3 regions of the Romboutsia sp. LXY-2 genome follow, and region 3 is predicted to be linked to each of the others. Evidence: riboswitches for the same ligand, from Rfam matches in the RefSeq annotation. Region 3 holds a riboswitch; each other region holds the start of a gene.
The links. Region 3 has a riboswitch for cyclic di-GMP ahead of ACI48P_RS20750 (type II secretion system protein). Riboswitches for the same ligand answer to the same signal wherever they lie in the genome.

Region 1 (4,435 bases), on a different contig from region 3:
TGATTTTTTAAATAATCTTGATATTGTAGTTAATTTTATTTTATAAATAGTGAAGTTATCTTCTTCATAAGAACTTAAGATAGAAGGACTTAAACTTTTAATATCGTTGATAAATAATCTAAAGTCTTCTACATCTACATCTTTTACTTCTAGCTCAACAGGTAAATCTTCACTTCCTTCTCCAGTAACAGGAGTTAACACATTTAGGTCTATTAAATCTTTTAATCCTTTCGGTATTGAGCTTTCATTTTCAAAATCTACTATTTCAATTTGAAAGCTATCTGACTTATCACTTCCATCTACAGTTGAAGCTGTAATAGTTATTTTACCTTCTTTGTTTCCTATTATCTTTGCCGTGCTTCCTTTTACTTCTAATTTAGCTATGTCATTGTCACTCAATGACCAAACTATGTCTTTATTGTCTGCATCATTGCTTACTGTTGCTGTTACTTCATTACTAGCTTTAGTATATATTTTATCAAATTTATTACTTATTTTAATATTTTGTGCTAGTACTACATCACTACTAACATTTACTTCTATAGTCTTTGTAGTTTTTAATCCTTTGCTATCACTAACGCTATATGTTACCTTGTAGCTTCCTACTTCACTAGTATTTACGGTGTTTTCTTCTACAAGAATATTCGAATTAAGGTTTCCATCTTCCTTATCATTTGCAGTCACTCCATCTAAAGGATTAAATTCTCTTCCTTGTTTAATAGTTTTATCATTGGCATATATTGCTGGAGCTTTGTTTGCTATTACATTTATTACTACTTCTTCTTTCGCTTCATTACCATACATATCTATTGCAGTATAAGTTAAGTTATATGTAGTATCATTATCAGGGTCTAAATTAAGCTCCTTATCACTGTCTACTTTTACTTCAAGTTCTCTACCTTTTGCATCTACAGCTTTTACATTTTCTAAAGGATTATATACATCACCTGCATTTAAAGTTATTTCTTTTTCTAAAGGCTTGTTATCTTTAGTTATAGTAGGCAAGTCTGTTATTTTATCATAATCTACATTATTTCCGTAATTATTATCAATTCCAAGCTCAAAAATACCGACTGTGTCACTTTTATTTTTTAATGCTGCAGATATATTTGTAGAACGCATATCTGCAAATACTACAGTTTGCATCTGCACCGCTATAAGCGTTACTGCAAGTATCCTTGATATTTTTTTCTTCATACTTACTCTCCTTTTGTTTTTTACGCAATATAAAAGACACTTTAGTACATGCCAAAAGTGCCCTTTGATTTTATAACAAAAGATAGTTCGTCTCTTGGCAACTGGCTGACATAGTCCTAAGACCTTAGCCCCTGTAGCTTTGCGTCATTAGATTTCTCTAATTTTGCCTATATTTTTTGTCTTTCTATTAGTGTCTTAATATATATCGTCCCTATACGTTTTAGTTTTATGCTTATTTCATAATTATACCAATTTATGTTATATAAAAACAGTTTTTATGTGAAATTTTATCGAAAAATGTTTTGTACATTATATTTATAAATATTAAATATATTTTTATAAGGAGGTGTTTAAATGTGGAATAAAAAAGATTATACAATAGCTGTACTTTACAGTATTATTTTATTTTTAGTAAGTATTTTTTTAATAGTAATTTCTTTTAGATTATTTTTCTCTATACTACATACTTTTATATATCTTTCTGGACTTATATCAATAGTAATAATGATATTGATTTTTATTGCAATAATCGGATTTTTTATAAGGCATGTGTTAGGAGCTATCTTTCATCATAAAAGGACTTTTGTATCAAATATAGATAAGTTAAATTTACTAATTTCAATAGAAATACATATAATCCAAGGGTTGTTGGTTGTCGCTGCATTACTATTTGGAATTAATTTATTTATATAATAGTTTATTTTTAATTAATTTAAAGCTATTCTTTGAGCAATTCATAAATTTAAATATAAGATGCTAAGTTTTAATCATAATTAAAGCTTGGCATCTTATATTTTCTAATTAATTATTTATTTTTATATTTATTTTCTTTAGAATAGACTATCTCCAATCTTAGTTAGCATGTCTATTCCTTTTATCTCTTTATCATACATAGGCACTCTAACAACCTCAGATTCCTTGAAGTCATCTTTTATTTCACCTAAATATTTTTCCTGCATATTTCTTCTATTCCTAAAGAATGGCGTAGTTGCTTGTTCCTCTGGTATTATAAGGTTTGCTATAACCATCCCTGTTTCTATTCCTACAGTTTTTAACTCTTCACTAGCTCTATATGCTTCTATTATAGGAGTTTTTTCAGGATACATTACAAAACTAAAAGTAGTTTTATTTTTATCCTTCATAGTAGCTATAACTCTATCAAATTTTTCTTTTTGCTTTTTATCTTCTTCACTTATCTGTGCAGTAACTCCTGCCTTCATTTGGATTTGTTTAGACCAATCCATAGGAAGTTCTAATAGTCTTAAGGTATGACCTGTTGGAGCTGTATCAAATACTATTACATCATACTCTTCCTCAGATGCATATGATATAAACTTTTGGAAAGCTGCCATTTCCTCAGTACATGGAGAGTTTAATTCTTCTTCCATAGTAGCTATTGTTGGTCCACTAAACTTTGATTTTGCATCTTTTAATACCATTTCTTTATATTCTTCAAAAGCAACCTTTGGATCTATTTTAGCTGCATATAAATTTGGGCACCCATCTACTTGTGCTGGATTATCTTTAATAGGTTTATCTAATACTTTTCCTATATGAGCTGCGGGGTCTGTTGTAAGTAAAAGTGTTTTAAAGCCTTCATTAGCTGCTTTGACAGCTGTAATACAAGCCATTACAGTTTTTCCAACTCCGCCTTTTCCTGAGAAAAATATATTTCTAACTGAGTTTTCTTTCGGTATTATTAATTTTTTGGCTTCTTCATTTTTTTCTATTTTTATATCATCAATATTTTTGTACTCTACCTTATTAGTTTTTTGTGGCTTATTACCTTCAAATAGTATAGAAGCACTTACTCTAAATCTATCTACACCTTTAAGTTCGCTATCAAATAACTCCATAGTATCTATAGGTAACTTATCAAAAATACCTTTAGCCTTAGATAAATATCCTTGTTGCATTTCATATCTAGATTTAAAGAAAGGTATAACTGCTTCACCTTCTGGTATAAATCCATTGATGATGACCTTTGTAGTACTTATACCAAGCTCTTTTAGTTCATGTGATGCTCTTATAGTTTCATCTAGTGAAGTTTGTTCTGGTTGCATAACAAATATAAAATCTGTTTGAGATGTATCTCTAAGTTTTGCTATAGCTCTATCAAACTTATCTTTGCTATCTTGTATCATAGATACTGGTCCCATACAAGTTTGACCACTGCCCTGAGCACTTTCTTCTATATGTTTTGACCAATCTATTGGAAGTTCTAAAAGTCTTATTGTGTGACCTGTAGGTGCTGTGTCAAATATTATAATGTCATATTCATCTATCTCCATAAAGTCAATGAATCTATCAAATGAAGCCATTTCTTCAGTACAAGGTCCACTTAATTGTTCATCTGCTATTCTTATCATTTCTTCATCAAATATATCTCTCATAGGAGCTAGTAAATTTTCTTTATATTCATTGGTTGCTTCATCTGGATCTATTTCCATAGCATAAAGATTATCTATATTATTAATTTTAGTTATTTTATGACCTATTTCTTGCTCAAAAACATCTGATAAATTAGCTGCTGGATCTGTTGTTACTATTAAAGTTTTTAAACCCTTATCAGCATTGTATACTCCTGTTGTACATGCCATTGAAGTTTTTCCAACTCCACCTTTTCCTGAGAAAAATAAGAACTGTGTCAATCTACTCACCTCTTAAGTTTGATTTTAATTCTTCTAATGTTGGGTATTCTCCACTTTTTATTACCTTTCCATCTAATACTGTTATTGGAAGTATTTTTTGACCATGCTCTCTTACAAGTTTTCCTACTTCCATATTAGTCATAAACTTCATAGAGTGAGTTTGTGGTTGATATCTTTCAATAACTATTCCTTCAAATTCATTTTTTACAACTTCTATATCTTCACTTACTTTAACTAACTTTTCGTCTACACTAGGACCACATATCCCTGTAGAACAACACATTGTAGGTTCAAATATCTCTATTTTCATAATAATTCTCCTTATAGTTTAATTTATATAATTATAGGAAGCCTCGCCTAACACAATGTTAAATTTTGACTTCCCATGATTAGTTAATTATATTTTGATATTTACTTTGCAAACCAGTGTCTAGTTTTATTTGCTATTGCAACAAGTGCAAGCATTACTGGAACTTCAACTAAAACCCCAACAACAGTAGCAAGTGCCGCACCTGAGTTAAGTCCAAATAAGCTAATCGCAACTGCAACTGCAAGTTCAAAGAAATTACTAGCACCTATCATAGCAC
Region 2 (4,435 bases), on a different contig from region 3:
TATTTGCAGGGCGAATATTAGCAAATAGAGGATTGCCAAAGGAAGGTATAAAAGTAACCTACTCAAATTGCTACGTATTAACACCACCTGAAGATAGTATAGAAAGTATCTTTGACACAGCTAAAAGACTAGCAAGAACCTTTAGCTATGGTGGAGGAGTAGGCTTTGATATTTCAAAACTAAGACCAAAAGGATCAGCTGTGCATAACTCAGCTAAGACAACTACAGGTGCAGTATCCTTTATGGATTTATACAGTATGACAACAGGGCTAATAGGACAAAGAGGAAGACGAGGAGCATTAATGATATCAATGGATGTTAATCATCCTGATATTGGAGAATTTATAGATATAAAGACAGATTTAGAAAGAGTAACTAAGGCAAATATATCAGTTAGAATAAATGATGAGTTTATGAAAGCTGTTGAAAATAAAGAAAAGTATGAGTGTAAATTTGTAGTAGACTCAACGGGTGAAGTTGTAAGTAAGGTAGTAGATGCTTATGAGCTTTTCATGAAGTTAGTAGTAAACAACTGGGACTATGCAGAACCAGGAATACTATTTTGGGACCACATTGAGAAAAATCATTTATTAAGTGAAGATAAAGAATTTAAATATGCAGGAGTTAATCCATGTGCGGAGGAGCCATTACCAGCAGGAGGTAGTTGTTTATTGGGCTCAATAAATTTATCTGAATTTATAGTAGAACCATTTACAGATAACGCAATATTTGATATAGAGAAATTTAAAGACTGTGTCCATGAAAGTGTAGTAGCACTTAATGAAGTATTAGAAGAAGGACTAGATTTACATCCATTAAAAGAGCAAAAAGAAACAGTAGGTAAATACAGACAAATAGGTCTTGGTGTAATGGGAATTGCTGATATGATGATAAAGCTAAACATAAGATATGGCTCAAAAGAAGCTATAGACCTTTGCGAAACTTTATCAAAAACAATGCTAAATGCGGCAGTAAAACAGTCAGCACTGATAGCAAAAGCAAAAGGAACTTATGAAAATTACAACAAAGAAGCCTTATTTAGTTCAGAGTTCTTCAAAAATAACGTAGAGCAAGATGTTAAAGAACTAGTTGAAAAATATGGTCTTAGAAATTCTCAAATACTTACAATACCACCAACAGGTTCAATTTCAACAATGCTTGGAATAAGTGGTGGAATAGAGCCAATGTTTAATACGTCCTACACAAGAAAGACAGAGACACTACATGACAAGGATGTATATTACAAGGTATACACTCCAATAGTTGAACAATACATGGATGTGAAGGATTTAATAGATGAAAAAGATCTACCAGACATCTTTGTAACAGCTATGACTTTAAGCCCTAAAGAAAGAATAGAAATGCAAAATGCTTGGCAAAAATACATTGATGCATCAATTTCATCAACAATAAATCTTCCTTATCAAGCTACTCCTAAAGATGTTTACGATATATATATGTTAGCTTGGAAAAATAATCTTAAGGGAATAACAATATATCGTGATGGATGTAAGAGAAGTGGTGTACTATTAAACGATAAAAATAAGAACAAGAAAAGTGAAGATAAAGAAAGTAGCGAAGAAAAGACAGAAGAGAAAAATGTAAAAGAAGTTAAGAAGGAAAGTAATGCTGAACATAATAAAGATAGTAATAAAGAACATGAAAGTGAAAGATTTGTTTGCCCAGAGTGTGGTAATGAAGCAATAATACCTACAGGTGGTTGCGCTATTTGTATGCAGTGTGGTTATAGTAAGTGCAATTAAGTAGTATTAAAGATAAGAATCCTGATAATACTTAGAGTATATAAAAAGAAGTCTGGGTATTAGTACAAGGAGAAAGAATGGATAATAATGAATTAAATAGTTCGCTAGATAATAATAAAGGTATAATATTTGTGTGTAGATACTGTGGTGAATTGTTTTGGAGCTTTGAAGAAAGAGACAAGCATAAAGCAAACTGTGAGCACAAAAAAGTTATTAAGTTAAGTAGACAAGTAGAGGTATACTAGTAGTGCATATAAGTAATGTTTGAGAAATAATGATTTCTTTACTATTAAGAGGTTATAGTCTATGAAAATAAAGTAGTTTAGCATAAAAGCTAGACTACTTTATTTTATTGTAGAAAAATGTAATAATTAGGAATCTAAATTATTCTAAAGTACCATTAAAATTACTACCCCATTATGATTACAACCATTAAAAATTAATTTAAAATATAATTAAAAAGTATTAAAATTATTAATCTTTTAAGTGAAGAAAAAAATAGTTTTTAGAAGTGAAGAAATATATCTTATATGTGGGCACTTAGAGATATATGGAGCTAGTAGTGCAACCGGCTAAATAACTGGTATATTTTTAAGGGGGAATAAATATGCAAGTTATTGTAATATCAGAATCACTTATAATTAGAAAAGGTATAGAAGGCATATTATCAAAAGAAAACTGTGTAAGAGACATTACAGAAAGTCATATATTTTCAGAAGCATATGAAGGAAATTATGATTTAATACTTATCGATTTAAACAAGAATAATGAACAATATTTAGATTATATTAGAGAAATAAAATGTAAGACTAATGCCAAAATCATGATATTAGATTTTTATGAAAATAAAAGTATATTTTCAAAATGTATGAAGGCAGGAGTAGATGGATACATATTGGCAAATATCGATTCAGAAGATATAGCTTATGCTGTAAAACAATTATCTAAAGGAAAAAAATATTACGATGGAGATTTTATAGAAAATTATATATCAAGAAAAAGTACAGAACAAGTGGATGAACTTACAAAAAGAGAAAGAGAAATACTAATATGCATAGCAAAAGGTAAAAGTAATTTTGAAATATCAAAGGACTTATTTATAACTGAACATACAGTAAAAAAACATACCAGCAATATTTTCTCTAAACTAAATTTAAAAGACCGAATTCAAGCAGCAATATATGCTTACGACAAGGGGCTATTAGTATTATAAAATATAAAAATAAGATTAGACTAGTGAAAAATTTATTTCCACTAGTCTAATTTCAGTAACATTTTTAAGCTCTAGTTAAATTAAATAAATAGTCTAGATATACCTGTTTGATTGAAATCTTTTTATCCTTAGAAATAGGTACCTGGCTTCCATTAGATAAAAGAAAATCACAATCAGAATAATTTTTCACATGCTCCAAGTTTACAATATAGCTTCTATGGCATCTTAAAAATATATCAGAATCTAATAATTTTTCAATCTGAGATAATGTCATATACGTCTTTATTGAATCAGAGGTAGTATGTATCAAACAATATTTATTAAATACTTCAATATATAAGATATTTTTTTGTAGAATCTTTATTAATAATCTATTAGATAAGACTTCAATATACTTTGAAGGCTGTGATAATAGTGAAAAACATCTATTTAAAGTGTTTAGAAGAACTTCAGATTTTATTGGTTTAACCAAGTAATCAAATGCATACACAGAGAATGCATCAAGGGCATGCTCATTACTAACAGTAGTAAAAATTATAATACAGCTTGAATCTATTTCTCTAATTTTTCTTGCAATATCAATACCAGTCATATCACTATTATCATTTAGATAAATATCTAAAAATATAAGGTTGATTTTATTCTCCTCAAAATTATTAAATAGATCATTACTATTACTACATGTAATTATATCAATATAATATTTATTTAAAAAACAATAGTTTTTAATATTATCGTAAAGAGTCATTCTATCGGTTTCTAAGTCATCACATATTATTATTCGCAAGTAAACACCTCTCAAAATATAGTTTTACAATAAAATTATTATATTTATTATAACATTAATTTTCAGAAAAATTATTAGAGTTGATTTCTATTTACACCATAAATTACCAAATTACGAAATGATACTTATATAAATTTCTTATTTTATTACAATTAAGTTATATAAATATAAAGAAGAAACAAATAGCTGTTTACAGAAGTATGGGGGAAATATGAATATACTAGTAGTTTCAAGTTCATTAATTATTAGAAGCGGATTAATAAATATATTAGATGGTGAAAGTATTGTATCAAGTATTGTGCAATGTAACACTTATGAAAAATTAGATTTAGAAGGAATTGATACAATAATTACAGATACAAATAATGGGAATATTAAATATTTAAACTTCTTGAAAAATATTAAAGATAAGAAAAACATTAAAATAATGATACTAGATTTTGAAGAAGATAAATCAATTTTTGGAAAAGCCATAGAACTTGGTTTTGATGCATATATTTTACCTAACATTGATTCGGAAAGTATTCCTTGGGCACTAAATCAAATACAAAAAGGGAAAAAATATCATGATGTAGAGTTATTAGATACAATTGTTCAAGGCCATAATAGTATAGCTACGTTTAAAGACTTAACAGCAAGAGAAAAAGAAATTACAATGTTGGTGTCAAAGGG
Region 3 (4,435 bases):
ATTGTTTTCCTGGGTTTCCTAGACCTACTATTACGTACATTTTGTCATCTCCTTTTAATGTAGTTTTTATGTAAATAGGTTTTTGCCTATTAGCTTTTTTTGCTTTATGTATAGTTTAATTGTAACACAAATTATTATGTATATTGTTCATTGAATTTTTTGATTCAATTTTGAAATAGTATAACATAATACAATGCAAAAAAGAAGTTATCTCAAAATACAAGTTAGATTTTGAGACAGCTTCTTGGTTAATACAGATTTAGATACCAGTTTATCATTTGTGTTCCATATAGAACATATACTAGGGCTCCTACTGATATGAAAGGGCCATATGGTATCATTGAGTTATATTCTTGTTTTTTTATTTTGCTGTATACTATTGTTATTATACCGTAAATTGCACCTACGTAAACACTTAGAAGTATTGTTAGGAGACCTCCTTTAAGTCCTAGGAATAATCCTAACATGCCGAAGAGTTTGATATCTCCTCCACCCATTACTTCTTTTTTTACAGCTAGTTCTATTAGGTATATTAGTAATAGCATACCTCCACCACAGATTAGTGCTCCTAGAAGCATGCTTCTATTGCTTACTAGTTTTACAAACAGATTGAATACAACTGCAAAGATTGAACCTATTATTACTAGACTATCTGGTATTATGTAGTGATCTAAGTCTATAAAGGTGATTATTATTAGTAGGGATACTAAAAACATGTAGTATATTGTTTCTATGTTGTATCCAAAGCTAATGTATATTGTGGCAAAAAGTATACCTGTTAGTATCTCTACTAGTGCGTATCTTGGTGATATTTTTTTACCACAATATCTACATTTACCTTTTAGAAATACCCAGCTTAGTATTGGTACTAAGTCTAATGGTTTTAGTCTTGTGTTGCAGTTGTAGCAATGCGATGGTGGATTTGCTACTGATATTTTTTCTGGTATTCGATAGATGCATACGTTGAAGAAGCTACCGAATATAATCCCTATTAAAAATGATACTATTATAAAATATATATCCATTGTTATATTCTCCATCTATTATTAGTACATATCCATAGCACCATAGCTACTCATACCTAACATTTTTTGAGTATTTTCAAAATCTGTGCATCTACTTAATACAGCATCTGTAGTTATTTTATCTTGTCTATATAAGTTTATTAAGTCTTGATCCATAGTCTGCATACCTTGTCTTGATGATGTTTGTATTATGTTTGGTATTTGGAATGTTTTATTTTCTCTTATCAGGTTTCTTATTGCTGTATTTGCTATCATTATCTCCAAAGCAGCTACCCTTCCTTGTCCATCTGCTGTAGGTATTAACTGTTGAGATATTACACCTTCACATACTGTTGATAGCTGTATTCTTATTTGTTGCTGTTGCTCTGATGGAAACATATCTACTATCCTATCAATGGTTTTTGCCGCTCCTACTGTATGTAGTGTAGAAAATACTAGATGACCTGTCTCAGCTGCTGTAAGAGCTATTGATATAGATTCAGTGTCTCTCATCTCTCCTATAAGTATTACATCAGGGTCTTGACGAAGTATAGCTCTTAAGGCTGAGTGAAAGCTCTTTGAGTCTGTTCCTATCTCTCTTTGATTTACTATACTGTTTTTGTGCTTATGTACGTACTCTATAGGGTCTTCTAGTGTTATTATATGGGCTTGTCTGTTTGTATTTATGATATCTATAAGGCTAGCTAATGTAGTACTTTTACCACTCCCTGTAGGCCCTGTTACTAATACTAGACCTTTGTGTTTTTTTGTGAAACTGGTTAATACTTGTGGTAAATTTAGATTTTCGAAATTTGGTATGTCTGCGTTTATTGTTCTTATTGCTAGGGTATAATTTCCTTTTTGCTTGTAAGCATTTACTCTAAATCTATTTCCGTCTTCTAAAGATGCAGAGAAGTCTAACTCTCCTATTTGGTCTAGTAGTTTAAATCTTTCCTCTCCTGCTATTTCAAGTACTATTGGTTTTGTGTGTTCATTAGTTAGGATTGTATCTGATAGTTTTATAAATCTATCCTTTACTCTTGCCATAGGATTTGTACCTACTGTTATATGTATATCTGATGCTCCTAGATTGACACCTTTATTTAGCCATTCATATATATCCACTTTATATGTCTCCTCTTTTTCTAATATTTTACATTATAAACCCAATTTATAGATATTATAATATATCTATTGTTATTTATCTATATTGTAAAATTAATATATATTCATACTAATAGCAGTATTTATTTTTTATTATTCCAATCATTTATATTTAAATATTTTTAACTAAATATAAATATTTTTTATGACGAGGACTATATTAATTATTTATATATAAGCATTCTCAATCAATGATTCCCCTGTGAGTCGTATCAATTATGAAGCTATTAACTTATATAAACTCAATAAAAATTATCAACATGCAAAAAGTGGAGATAAATATCTCCACTTCTAATATATATTAATCTTTAATTAAAGGTACTTTTATGGTTGCTGTCGATCCGTTATTAGGAGTACTTTCTTTTGTAACACCAAGATCTGAAGCTAATTTATCTATTGAAGCATTACTCATATATGATCCTTTTATATCTATTACTAAAGTAACACCTTTAGTTGCTTGTGTTGATCCTGCCGCTAGTGTGTATGTAACTTTATTCGGAACATCTGGATTAGAATCTAAGTATCCACCTACCAATAAATCTGTTGTTGCTGTTCCGCCAGAAGCTGCTGCTATGCTTGTTGGTACCACATCATTGTCTGAATAGAAAACAGTTGTTGCTGATTTTATAGAAGCTACAGTAGCAGATATATCTGCTCCTTTAGACTTATCTATTTGCTTAAATAATGCGGGTACTGCTACTATTGCTAATATACCTATAATTGCTATTACTACTAATAGTTCTACTAATGTAAAACCTTTGTTGTTTTTCTTTTTCTTTAACATAAAAGTTCCCCCTCAATTTTCATTACTATAGACATAAAAAAAGGCCTCAAATATATATAGAAAATCTATATAATTTAGATAGCCGGTTGCACCACTTACTCCATATGTCTCAGGTGCCCATGTACAAGACATACTTCTTAGTATCTATAGTATTTTTATATACTAATTATAGCATGTTTTATCTCTACACGCATTACTTTTATTACATTTTTTACCATATTATTATTTTATAGTATTACTACTTTAGTATATATTCTTTTACTACTTACATTTAATAAATCAATAAAATTAGAAGCTATTTTTATAGCTTCTGATTTTATTATTAAAATAATTCTGGCATCTCTTCACTAATATTTAAAATTGTCGGAATATCCCTATCCATATTAGCTATAGATGAATATTGCCCGTTATCCTGTAGTAATAATGAATAGGCCAATACATAGCTTGTTTTTTTGTTATTAAATCTATTTAAACCCTTAACATCAATAGTTCTTCCTGTAATATATTGTGAACCAATTTTTATTTTTGAATTAGGGTCAACTGTCATATCTTCATTATACCTATATAGATATATGCTATCTTCATCTAGCATGGCATTTTCCGGTATTACTACTTTGAAATTCCCATTATCTTTATTTATATCTACTTTAACTCCCAAGGTATAATATACATTTTTTACACCATTTATAGTACCTTCTTGGACTTTATAATTATTTTTATCAGTAAGTAGTAGTCCATGTGACACTATTTTATTTATACCTTGAAGAATAAAACTACTTTCAGGTAAATTTTGTTCTTTAATTATTTGCTTATTATTCAAAGATACATCATTATAAATAATTTTACCATCTGATTCACTAAATATCACTTTTCCAAGATTCTCACTGCTTATTTCTAGTCTTATCTTCACAGGTTCTGAATAATAAAAATAACCTTCTTTGGCATCTGCTTGAGTGTTTAGTTTATAATTAACAACGCCTTCAATTACACCATTTAATTTATTTGTACTCCCACTATTATAGGCATAGTTGAATGTATGTGTTGATGATCCTATCTGAGATTTTACATCAAATCCATTCGGTAAAATATCTGTTAATTGAATATTGTTTACATATAAACTTTGCACTAACTGAGCATTGTTAAGATCCTGTTTTGTTCGATAAAAATCTGTTACAGGTATATTGTTTGGTGTTAATGTATATTCTAGTACAAAATTATTATTGTAATAGTTTGTTATACTTCTTTGTAGTGTAAATCTTGTATCAACAATAAATGGACCATATTTACCTTGCTTTGTCATTTTAAAATTATCACCTGTTTTCATTCCAGACTCATATAATATATAATATTTGCCTGGTTCTTCAGGTATCTTAACACCACTTTCACCTGTAAATCCACCATCTGATGTTTCACCCGGGGCTTTACTTTTAGAAGGATAAAACCATTCTTTAGGTATATTTTTATAGTCTCGCTCATTTCCACT

Region 1: linked by a shared signal. The riboswitch ahead of ACI48P_RS16630 (immunoglobulin-like domain-containing protein) and the one ahead of ACI48P_RS20750 (type II secretion system protein) in region 3 are both predicted to bind cyclic di-GMP.
Region 2: linked by a shared signal. The riboswitch ahead of ACI48P_RS16440 (LuxR C-terminal-related transcriptional regulator) and the one ahead of ACI48P_RS20750 (type II secretion system protein) in region 3 are both predicted to bind cyclic di-GMP.

What each region holds. Positions count from the first base shown of each region.
Region 1 covers NZ_JBKFGI010000011.1:131,168-135,602, forward strand. Annotated here, with positions in the region: gene ACI48P_RS16630 (immunoglobulin-like domain-containing protein) at 1-1,197, opposite strand, end outside; cyclic di-GMP riboswitch class I at 1,291-1,375, opposite strand; gene ACI48P_RS16635 (hypothetical protein) at 1,552-1,890, shown strand; gene ACI48P_RS16640 (TRC40/GET3/ArsA family transport-energizing ATPase) at 2,028-3,848, opposite strand; gene arsD (arsenite efflux transporter metallochaperone ArsD) at 3,850-4,158, opposite strand; gene arsB (ACR3 family arsenite efflux transporter) at 4,260-4,435, opposite strand, start outside.
Region 2 covers NZ_JBKFGI010000011.1:93,134-97,568, reverse strand. Annotated here, with positions in the region: gene ACI48P_RS16450 (adenosylcobalamin-dependent ribonucleoside-diphosphate reductase) at 1-1,763, shown strand, start outside; gene ACI48P_RS16445 (hypothetical protein) at 1,841-2,008, shown strand; cyclic di-GMP riboswitch class II at 2,263-2,346, shown strand; gene ACI48P_RS16440 (LuxR C-terminal-related transcriptional regulator) at 2,371-2,976, shown strand; gene ACI48P_RS16435 (LytR/AlgR family response regulator transcription factor) at 3,041-3,763, opposite strand; gene ACI48P_RS16430 (response regulator transcription factor) at 3,975-4,435, shown strand, end outside.
Region 3 covers NZ_JBKFGI010000019.1:55,074-59,508, reverse strand. Annotated here, with positions in the region: gene pth (aminoacyl-tRNA hydrolase) at 1-40, opposite strand, end outside; gene ACI48P_RS20760 (prepilin peptidase) at 249-1,025, opposite strand; gene ACI48P_RS20755 (type IV pilus twitching motility protein PilT) at 1,047-2,129, opposite strand; gene ACI48P_RS20750 (type II secretion system protein) at 2,470-2,952, opposite strand; cyclic di-GMP riboswitch class II at 3,024-3,107, opposite strand; gene ACI48P_RS20745 (VWA domain-containing protein) at 3,275-4,435, opposite strand, start outside.